3 regions of the Mesorhizobium sp. 128a genome follow, and region 2 is predicted to be linked to each of the others. Evidence: predicted binding sites of a transcription regulator. Region 2 holds the regulator's gene; each other region holds the start of a gene.
The links. The regulator LexA, encoded in region 2, represses DNA repair genes until DNA is damaged. The targets are predictions, from matches to a motif close to TGTTCNNNNTGTGTTCNG.
Positions count from the first base shown of each region.

Region 1: a site for LexA is predicted at 932-949, ahead of ssb (single-stranded DNA-binding protein). Genes of this name have one in related genera too.
Region 3: a site for LexA is predicted at 708-725, ahead of ACWTU9_RS24540 (YifB family Mg chelatase-like AAA ATPase). Genes of this name have one in related genera too.

Region 1 covers NZ_JBSPKY010000004.1:36,784-38,980, reverse strand. Annotated here, with positions in the region: gene ACWTU9_RS08910 (SRPBCC family protein) at 1-95, opposite strand, end outside; gene ACWTU9_RS08905 (ArsR/SmtB family transcription factor) at 92-406, opposite strand; gene ACWTU9_RS08900 (cupin domain-containing protein) at 451-885, opposite strand; gene ssb (single-stranded DNA-binding protein) at 1,050-1,577, shown strand; gene ACWTU9_RS08890 (DUF2306 domain-containing protein) at 1,617-2,015, shown strand; gene ACWTU9_RS08885 (OsmC family protein) at 2,040-2,197, shown strand, end outside.
Region 2 covers NZ_JBSPKY010000006.1:217,095-219,291, forward strand. Annotated here, with positions in the region: gene ACWTU9_RS13395 (molybdopterin molybdotransferase MoeA) at 1-635, shown strand, start outside; gene lexA (transcriptional repressor LexA) at 753-1,496, shown strand; gene ACWTU9_RS13405 (ComEC/Rec2 family competence protein) at 1,490-2,197, opposite strand, start outside.
Region 3 covers NZ_JBSPKY010000016.1:128,842-131,038, forward strand. Annotated here, with positions in the region: gene ACWTU9_RS24535 (Ig-like domain-containing protein) at 1-589, opposite strand, end outside; gene ACWTU9_RS24540 (YifB family Mg chelatase-like AAA ATPase) at 820-2,197, shown strand, end outside.

The DNA.
Region 1 (2,197 bases), on a different contig from region 2:
GTCAGCGCCCGCCACACCTTTTCCGGTGCGTCCGGCAGATCGCATTCGAAGGCGAGGCTATCCTTGGCGGTCTGCGCCTGCTTTTCATCGGTCATTGGTCCATGTCCTTCAAAACGGCCTTCAGTCTTTCGATGCGCTCCGGCCAGAATGCGCGGTAGCGTTCGATCCAGCCGAGCAACGGCTCGAGCCCTTGCGGATCGGTGCGGTAGTACGCATTGCGGCCCGACCGCCTTTCGCTGACCAGGCCGGCGCCGCGCAGCACCGCCAGGTGCTGCGACACCGCCGGCTGCGACACGCTCATGCCGCTGCGCAACTCCGACACGCTCATCTCGCCGGCGGCAAGCCGTTCAAAGACGGCGCGCCGTGTCGGGTCGGCGAGGGCGCGAAAAATTTCTGCTTCGATCATGGCAAAAGCATAAGTCGATACTTATCGATTTGGCAAGCGCTGTTTTATTCGCTCGCTGCAAGCCAGCGCCTCACCGGCGCGGTTGCCCCCTCGAACGTCGCTTCGAAGATTGGCGACGCCAACACGGCATGGATATGAAGCGTATCGGTGCCGGCATTTCGAAAGCCGTGTTGTCTCTGCGCTGGAATGAGGAGCGACTGTCCGGCAGTCAGCGTCACGTGGTCGTCATCGATCCACATTTCGGCGGTTCCGGCGATGACGCTCAGCACCTCCTCGACCGGGTGCCGATGTGACGGAGCCCCGACGCCCGGCTGAACCCATTGTTCGAACATGCAAAGCTGGCGGGCTCCATTGCTGGCGGAAACCTGCATGCGGGTCTCCACGCCGGCTCGCCATTGCTCGCGGGGCTGATCCAGATGCGCAATGACCTTCATTCGCCACAGCCTTTCGATCCCGCATGGTCGCAATTTCAGGCGCATACCCTACCTCTTGTTGACGTTCCTTGACAGAAGGGGGCGGCAGGAATAGAACAAAAAAAGAACAAAAACCTTGTGGGAAAAGCCAGCCTTTGCAGGCATAGGCGGCTCGCAGGCTGTAAGGTGAGCGACTTGAAATTTGTTTCGGATGAGCGCGGAGAAGTGTCATGGCGGGTAGCGTCAACAAGGTCATTCTGGTCGGAAACCTCGGCGCGGACCCTGAAATCCGCCGCCTGAATTCGGGTGACCCGGTCGTCAACATCCGCATCGCCACGTCTGAAAGCTGGCGCGACAAGAATTCCGGCGAGCGCAAGGAAAAGACCGAGTGGCACAACGTCGTCATTTTCAATGACCAGATCGCCAAGGTCGCCGAACAATATCTGAAGAAGGGCATGAAGGTTTACGTCGAAGGCCAGTTGCAGACACGCAAATGGCAGGACCAGACCGGCGCCGACAAGTACACGACGGAAGTCGTGCTGCAGAAATTCCGCGGCGAGTTGCAGATGCTCGATTCACGGGGCGAGGGCGGCGGCCAGGTCGGCAACTATGCCGGTGGCAGCAGTGCGAGCCGTGGTTCGGATTTCGGTCAGTCGGGCCCCAATGAAAGCTTCAACCGCAGCGGTGGCGGCGGCAGTTCCAGGGGTGGCGGTGGCGGCGGTTCGTCGCGCGAACTGGACGACGAAATCCCGTTCTGAGTATCAAGGCCGCGTGAAGGCATTTGAGGAGAGGGCGCGATGTCGCTCGGACCGCTTCTGTCGGCGCCCCCTCCCATCCCATGGCACGCCTTCGCAGCCCTTGCCGCGCTGGCTATAGGCGGCGCCCAACTGGCGCTGCCGAAAGGTACGACGCGCCACCGCGTCTTCGGCTATGCCTGGGCGGCTCTGATGTTGGTCATCGCCGCCTCCAGTTTCTGGATCCAGCAGATCCGCCTCGTCGGTTCGTTCAGCCCGATCCATATCTTGTCGATCCTGGTGCTGATCACCGTGCCGTTGGCGGTTTGGCATGCGCACAGGCATCGCGTCGCAAAGCATCGCAAAGTCATGATTTCACTCTATGTTTTTGCGCTGATCGGCGCCGGCGTGTTCACCCTACTGCCGGGGCGGATCATGCATGCGGCCGTGTTCGGCCAATGATAGGTTTCTGAAAGGAAGATTGTCGTGAAAGCACGGATCAAATGGGTCGAAGAGCGCACCTTTGTCGGCGAGTCCGGCAGCGGTCACAAGGTCGTGCTGGGAACCGCCTTCGGTCCGGAAGGCAAGACGCCAGGCCCGAGCCCGATGGAGCTGGTGCTGGTCGGCACCGGCGGCTGCTCGGC
Region 2 (2,197 bases):
GCGCGCTTGGCCCCGACCAGATCATCTCGTCCAATGCCTATGGCGTCGCGGCCGCCGCGCAATCGGTCGGCGCGCGCGCGCTCGATCTCGGTATCGCGGCCGACCGCAGGGAAGCGATTGCAGCACTGGTGCAGAAGGCAGTCGCGGCAAAGGCCGACGTCATCGTCACGCTCGGCGGAGCTTCGGTCGGCGACCACGACCTTGTGCACGACGTGCTTACCGGCGAAGGCATGAAGCTCGATTTCTGGAAGCTTGCCATGCGCCCGGGCAAGCCGCTGATGTTCGGGCGTCTCGGCGACATCAGATGCATCGGCCTGCCAGGCAACCCGGTGGCGAGCCTGGTCTGCTCGCAACTGTTCCTGAAACCGCTTTTGGCGCAGCTGGGTGGCCGCGTCCATCGGCAGGATATGCGGCAGGCGCAACTCGGCGCCGCGATGCCGGCCAACGATCTCAGGCAGGACTACGTGCGCGCCGTGGTCCGGGAAGAAGCCGGCGCACTTGTCGCAACGCCGTTCGGCATCCAGGATTCCTCGATGCTGCGAATGCTGGCCGACGCCAACGGCTTGATCGTGCGCGAGCCCTTCGCTCCAGCCGCCGCCCCGGGTGCCGCCTGCAGCGTGCTGATGTTACGCTGAACAAAACGTCAACACATTCATTAAACTTTAAAAGGTTGCGGAACACAACTGGAACAGATAGTGTTTGTTCTGGGTTTGTTTTTTCTGATTCTGGTTTCAGAACCCTGGGGGGCCGCGATGCTGACGCGCAAACAACATGAACTCCTGATGTTCATCCATGAACGCCTGAAGGAGAGCGGAATCCCGCCGTCTTTCGACGAGATGAAGGAGGCGCTCGACCTCGCTTCCAAGTCCGGCATCCACCGCCTGATCACGGCGCTGGAGGAGCGCGGTTTCATTCGCCGGCTGCCGAACCGGGCGCGCGCGCTGGAAGTGCTGCGGCTGCCAGACTCGATTGCGCCTGGCCTCAATGCGGCGAAAAAGTTCTCACCAAGCGTCATCCAGGGCAGCCTCGGTCAAAACCAGGGCGGTCTCGGCCGCCAGATCAAGCCGGCCTCGCCCTCGCGTTCGATGTCTGCCGGCAATGACGACGCGGTTTCGGCGGTGTCGATCCCGGTTATGGGCCGGATCGCCGCCGGTGTGCCGATAGACGCCATCCAGCACCAGACGCATTCGATCTCGGTGCCGCCCGACATGATCATGGGCGGCGAACACTACGCGCTCGAGGTCAAGGGCGACTCGATGATCGAGGCCGGCATTTTCGACGGCGACACCGTCATCATCCGCAATGCCGACACCGCCAGCCCCGGCGAGATCATCGTGGCGTTGGTCGACGACGAGGAAGCGACGCTGAAACGCTTTCGCCGCAAGGGCGCCTCGATCGCGCTGGAAGCCGCCAATCCGGCCTATGAGACCCGCATCTTCGGACCGGATCGGGTCAAGGTGCAGGGCAAACTGGTCGGGCTGATCAGGCGTTACTGAGCCGGTTTAGGTTTGTACTTTTCACGCTGCTTGTAAGGCGGCAGGCCGCGTGCTTCGCGTGAGAAGTAGCGTTGCTCGTGCCAGGGACGGTAGGGCTTGTCGACGGCGAAGCGAATGGTTGGGGCTGTCGCGGCCGATTGCGGATCGAAGAAGACGGCGGCACTGCCATCGCGGGCAAGCTGCTTCTTGGTAACGACCAGAACCAACGGGTCGCGGCACGGATTGTAGGCGGTGGCGTCGTCGATGACGATCAGGCTCGCGAAAGCGCAGGCTGGCCGGGCTGTCTTGCGGTCTTTTGCAAGCGCGACAATGGCTCCGGACGGGTGCCGGGCAATGCAGAGATCGCCTATGCAGTAGAAGGGTGAGCCGGGCGGCAGGTCGAGCGGATCGAGATCGAGCCGCCTGTCTCCCGTCTCAAATGTCTCGGGCTGAATGATGGTCTCGGCCATCAGCGCCCGTTTCCAGTTGTCGGTGGTGAATTCGTTTGCGCGCTCCCGGTTGAGAGCGAGCTCGCCGCCGCCGATCGGCACAGCCACCAGATGCGCATCCTCGGAAATGAGCACATCGGGCGTCCGCACCTGCGGCACCGTCAACAGACCAGCCAGCGCGAAAGGTACGGCCGCCAGCCTCAGCCAGGTGGTGGCCATGGTCGCGATGACCAGTGCAACCGTTGCCAGCAATACGGACTGGATGGAGATCAG
Region 3 (2,197 bases), on a different contig from region 2:
TGAACTTGATGTCGTCGAGAGACTGCCCCTGCGAAACCGAGACATCCAGATCGGCGGCCGTTGGCGCATGATTGACGAAGGTGTCGGGCTGAAGCGCGCCGCCGTCCAGGATAATCTGGTGCTGGCCGTATTGGGTGTTTTCGCCGCCGAAATATTCGTTCGCCCCGATCCACGTCACGGTGATGGTGTCGGGGCTGTCGGCATTTACCGAGACGATCCGCGCAGACAGATAGGCCGCCTGGTCGGACAGGGTGCGGAGAAGATTGCCTTCATTGTCGAAGACCTGCGTTTCTACCGTTGTCCAGGTCTCGGTCCGGCCCTCATTGGTGAAACTGGTGATGGTGAAGAAGCCGTCGAAGACATCGACCGAAGCCACGTCGATGCCGCCGAACGGGAAATCCGGCTTTGCCCCTATCGGTCCGATCACGTCGCCATCGGTTTCCGTGATGCTGAAAAGCACCGCGTCGGGGCTCGGGTTGGGATTGTCGGGTTCTTCCCATACAGTGAGCACACTGCCATTGCTTAAGGTCGGCATCCTGTTGTCCTCGCTTTTGCGCTTGAACGCGCTGCGGATGTCCCCCGATCCCAACCATACCATAGTATGCGAGTCGGATCAGTGACACCAATCACGCCGCCTGTGTGGTTAACTCTGTCTCGGGGGGAGGCCGGCGTCGGCATCTATGGTGCCGGAAGCACGGCGGACCGTATGTTCCCGTAATGTTCTTGCCTTGGCCTGAAATCTATGGTTGTCTTGGGCCGACGTCGCGCGCGGCTTGATCCACAATGGCCCGAGCGAGCCTGTATTGGGGGCAGATCAAAATGGTGGCGCGGGTTCGCACGGTTGCTTTCCAGGGCATCGAGGCCGTGCCGGTCGATGTTCAGGTGATGATCGCGCCGGGCAAGGTCGGCATGCAGATCGTCGGCCTGGCCGACAAGGCGGTGGCCGAAAGCCGCGAGCGCGTGCAGGCGGCACTCCATGCGTCGGGCCTGTCGATGCCGTCGAAGAAGGTGACCGTCAACCTTGCGCCTGCCGATTTGCCCAAGGAAGGCAGCCATTACGATCTGCCGATCGCGCTTGGCCTGATGGCCGCACTCGGCGCCATTCCGGGCGACATGCTCGCCGGCTATGTCGTGCTCGGCGAATTGTCGCTCGACGGCACCATTGCCGCGGTCGCCGGCGCGCTGCCGGCTGCGATCGGCGCCAATGCCGAGGGAAAGGGGCTGATCTGCCCGTTCGGCTGCGGGCCGGAAGCAGCCTGGGCGGGCAAGGATTTCGACATATTGGCTCCGCGCAGCCTGATTGCCATCGCCAATCATTTTCGCGGCACGCAGGTGCTGTCGCGGCCCGAACCCGGCATCCATGTCTCGGCGCGCGACCTGCCCGACCTCTGCGACATCAAGGGCCAGGAGAGTGCCAAGCGAGCGCTGGAGGTGGCGGCAGCCGGCGGCCACAACCTAATGATGGTCGGGCCTCCGGGTTCAGGAAAATCGATGCTGGCGCAAAGGCTGCCGTCTATCCTGCCGCCGCTGGCGCCGAAGGAATTGCTCGAAGTCTCGATGATCGCCTCGGTGGCCGGCGAGCTCGGCGAAGGCAAGCTGACCGACCGGCGGCCGTTCCGCGCTCCGCACCATTCGGCATCGATGGCGGCGATGGTCGGCGGCGGCTTGCGGGTGCGGCCGGGCGAGGTCTCGCTCGCCCATCACGGCGTGCTCTTCCTCGACGAATTCCCCGAGTTTTCGCCGCAGACGCTGGATGCGCTGCGCCAGCCGCTGGAGACCGGCGACTGCATGATCGCGCGCGCCAACCACCGCGTTACTTATCCGGCGCGCATCCAGCTGGTGGCGGCGATGAACCCGTGCCGCTGTGGCATGGCCGGCGAGCCCGGCTATCGCTGCCTGCGCGGCGAACGCTGCCGCACCGACTACCAGGCGCGCATCTCAGGCCCGCTGCTCGATCGCATCGACCTCCGGATCGAAGTGCCGGCGGTCTCGGCCGCCGACCTCATCCGGCCCGACCGCGCGGAAAAGAGCGCTTCCGTTGCGGTGCGCGTAGCCCGCGCCCGCACCATCCAGCGCGAACGTTTCGAGCGGCTGGGCGCTACCCTCGCCACCACCAACGCGCATTGCTCGCCAGCCGTCATCGAAGACATTGCCGTGCCGGACGCCGCCGGCCTGTCGCTGCTGAAGGACGCCAGCG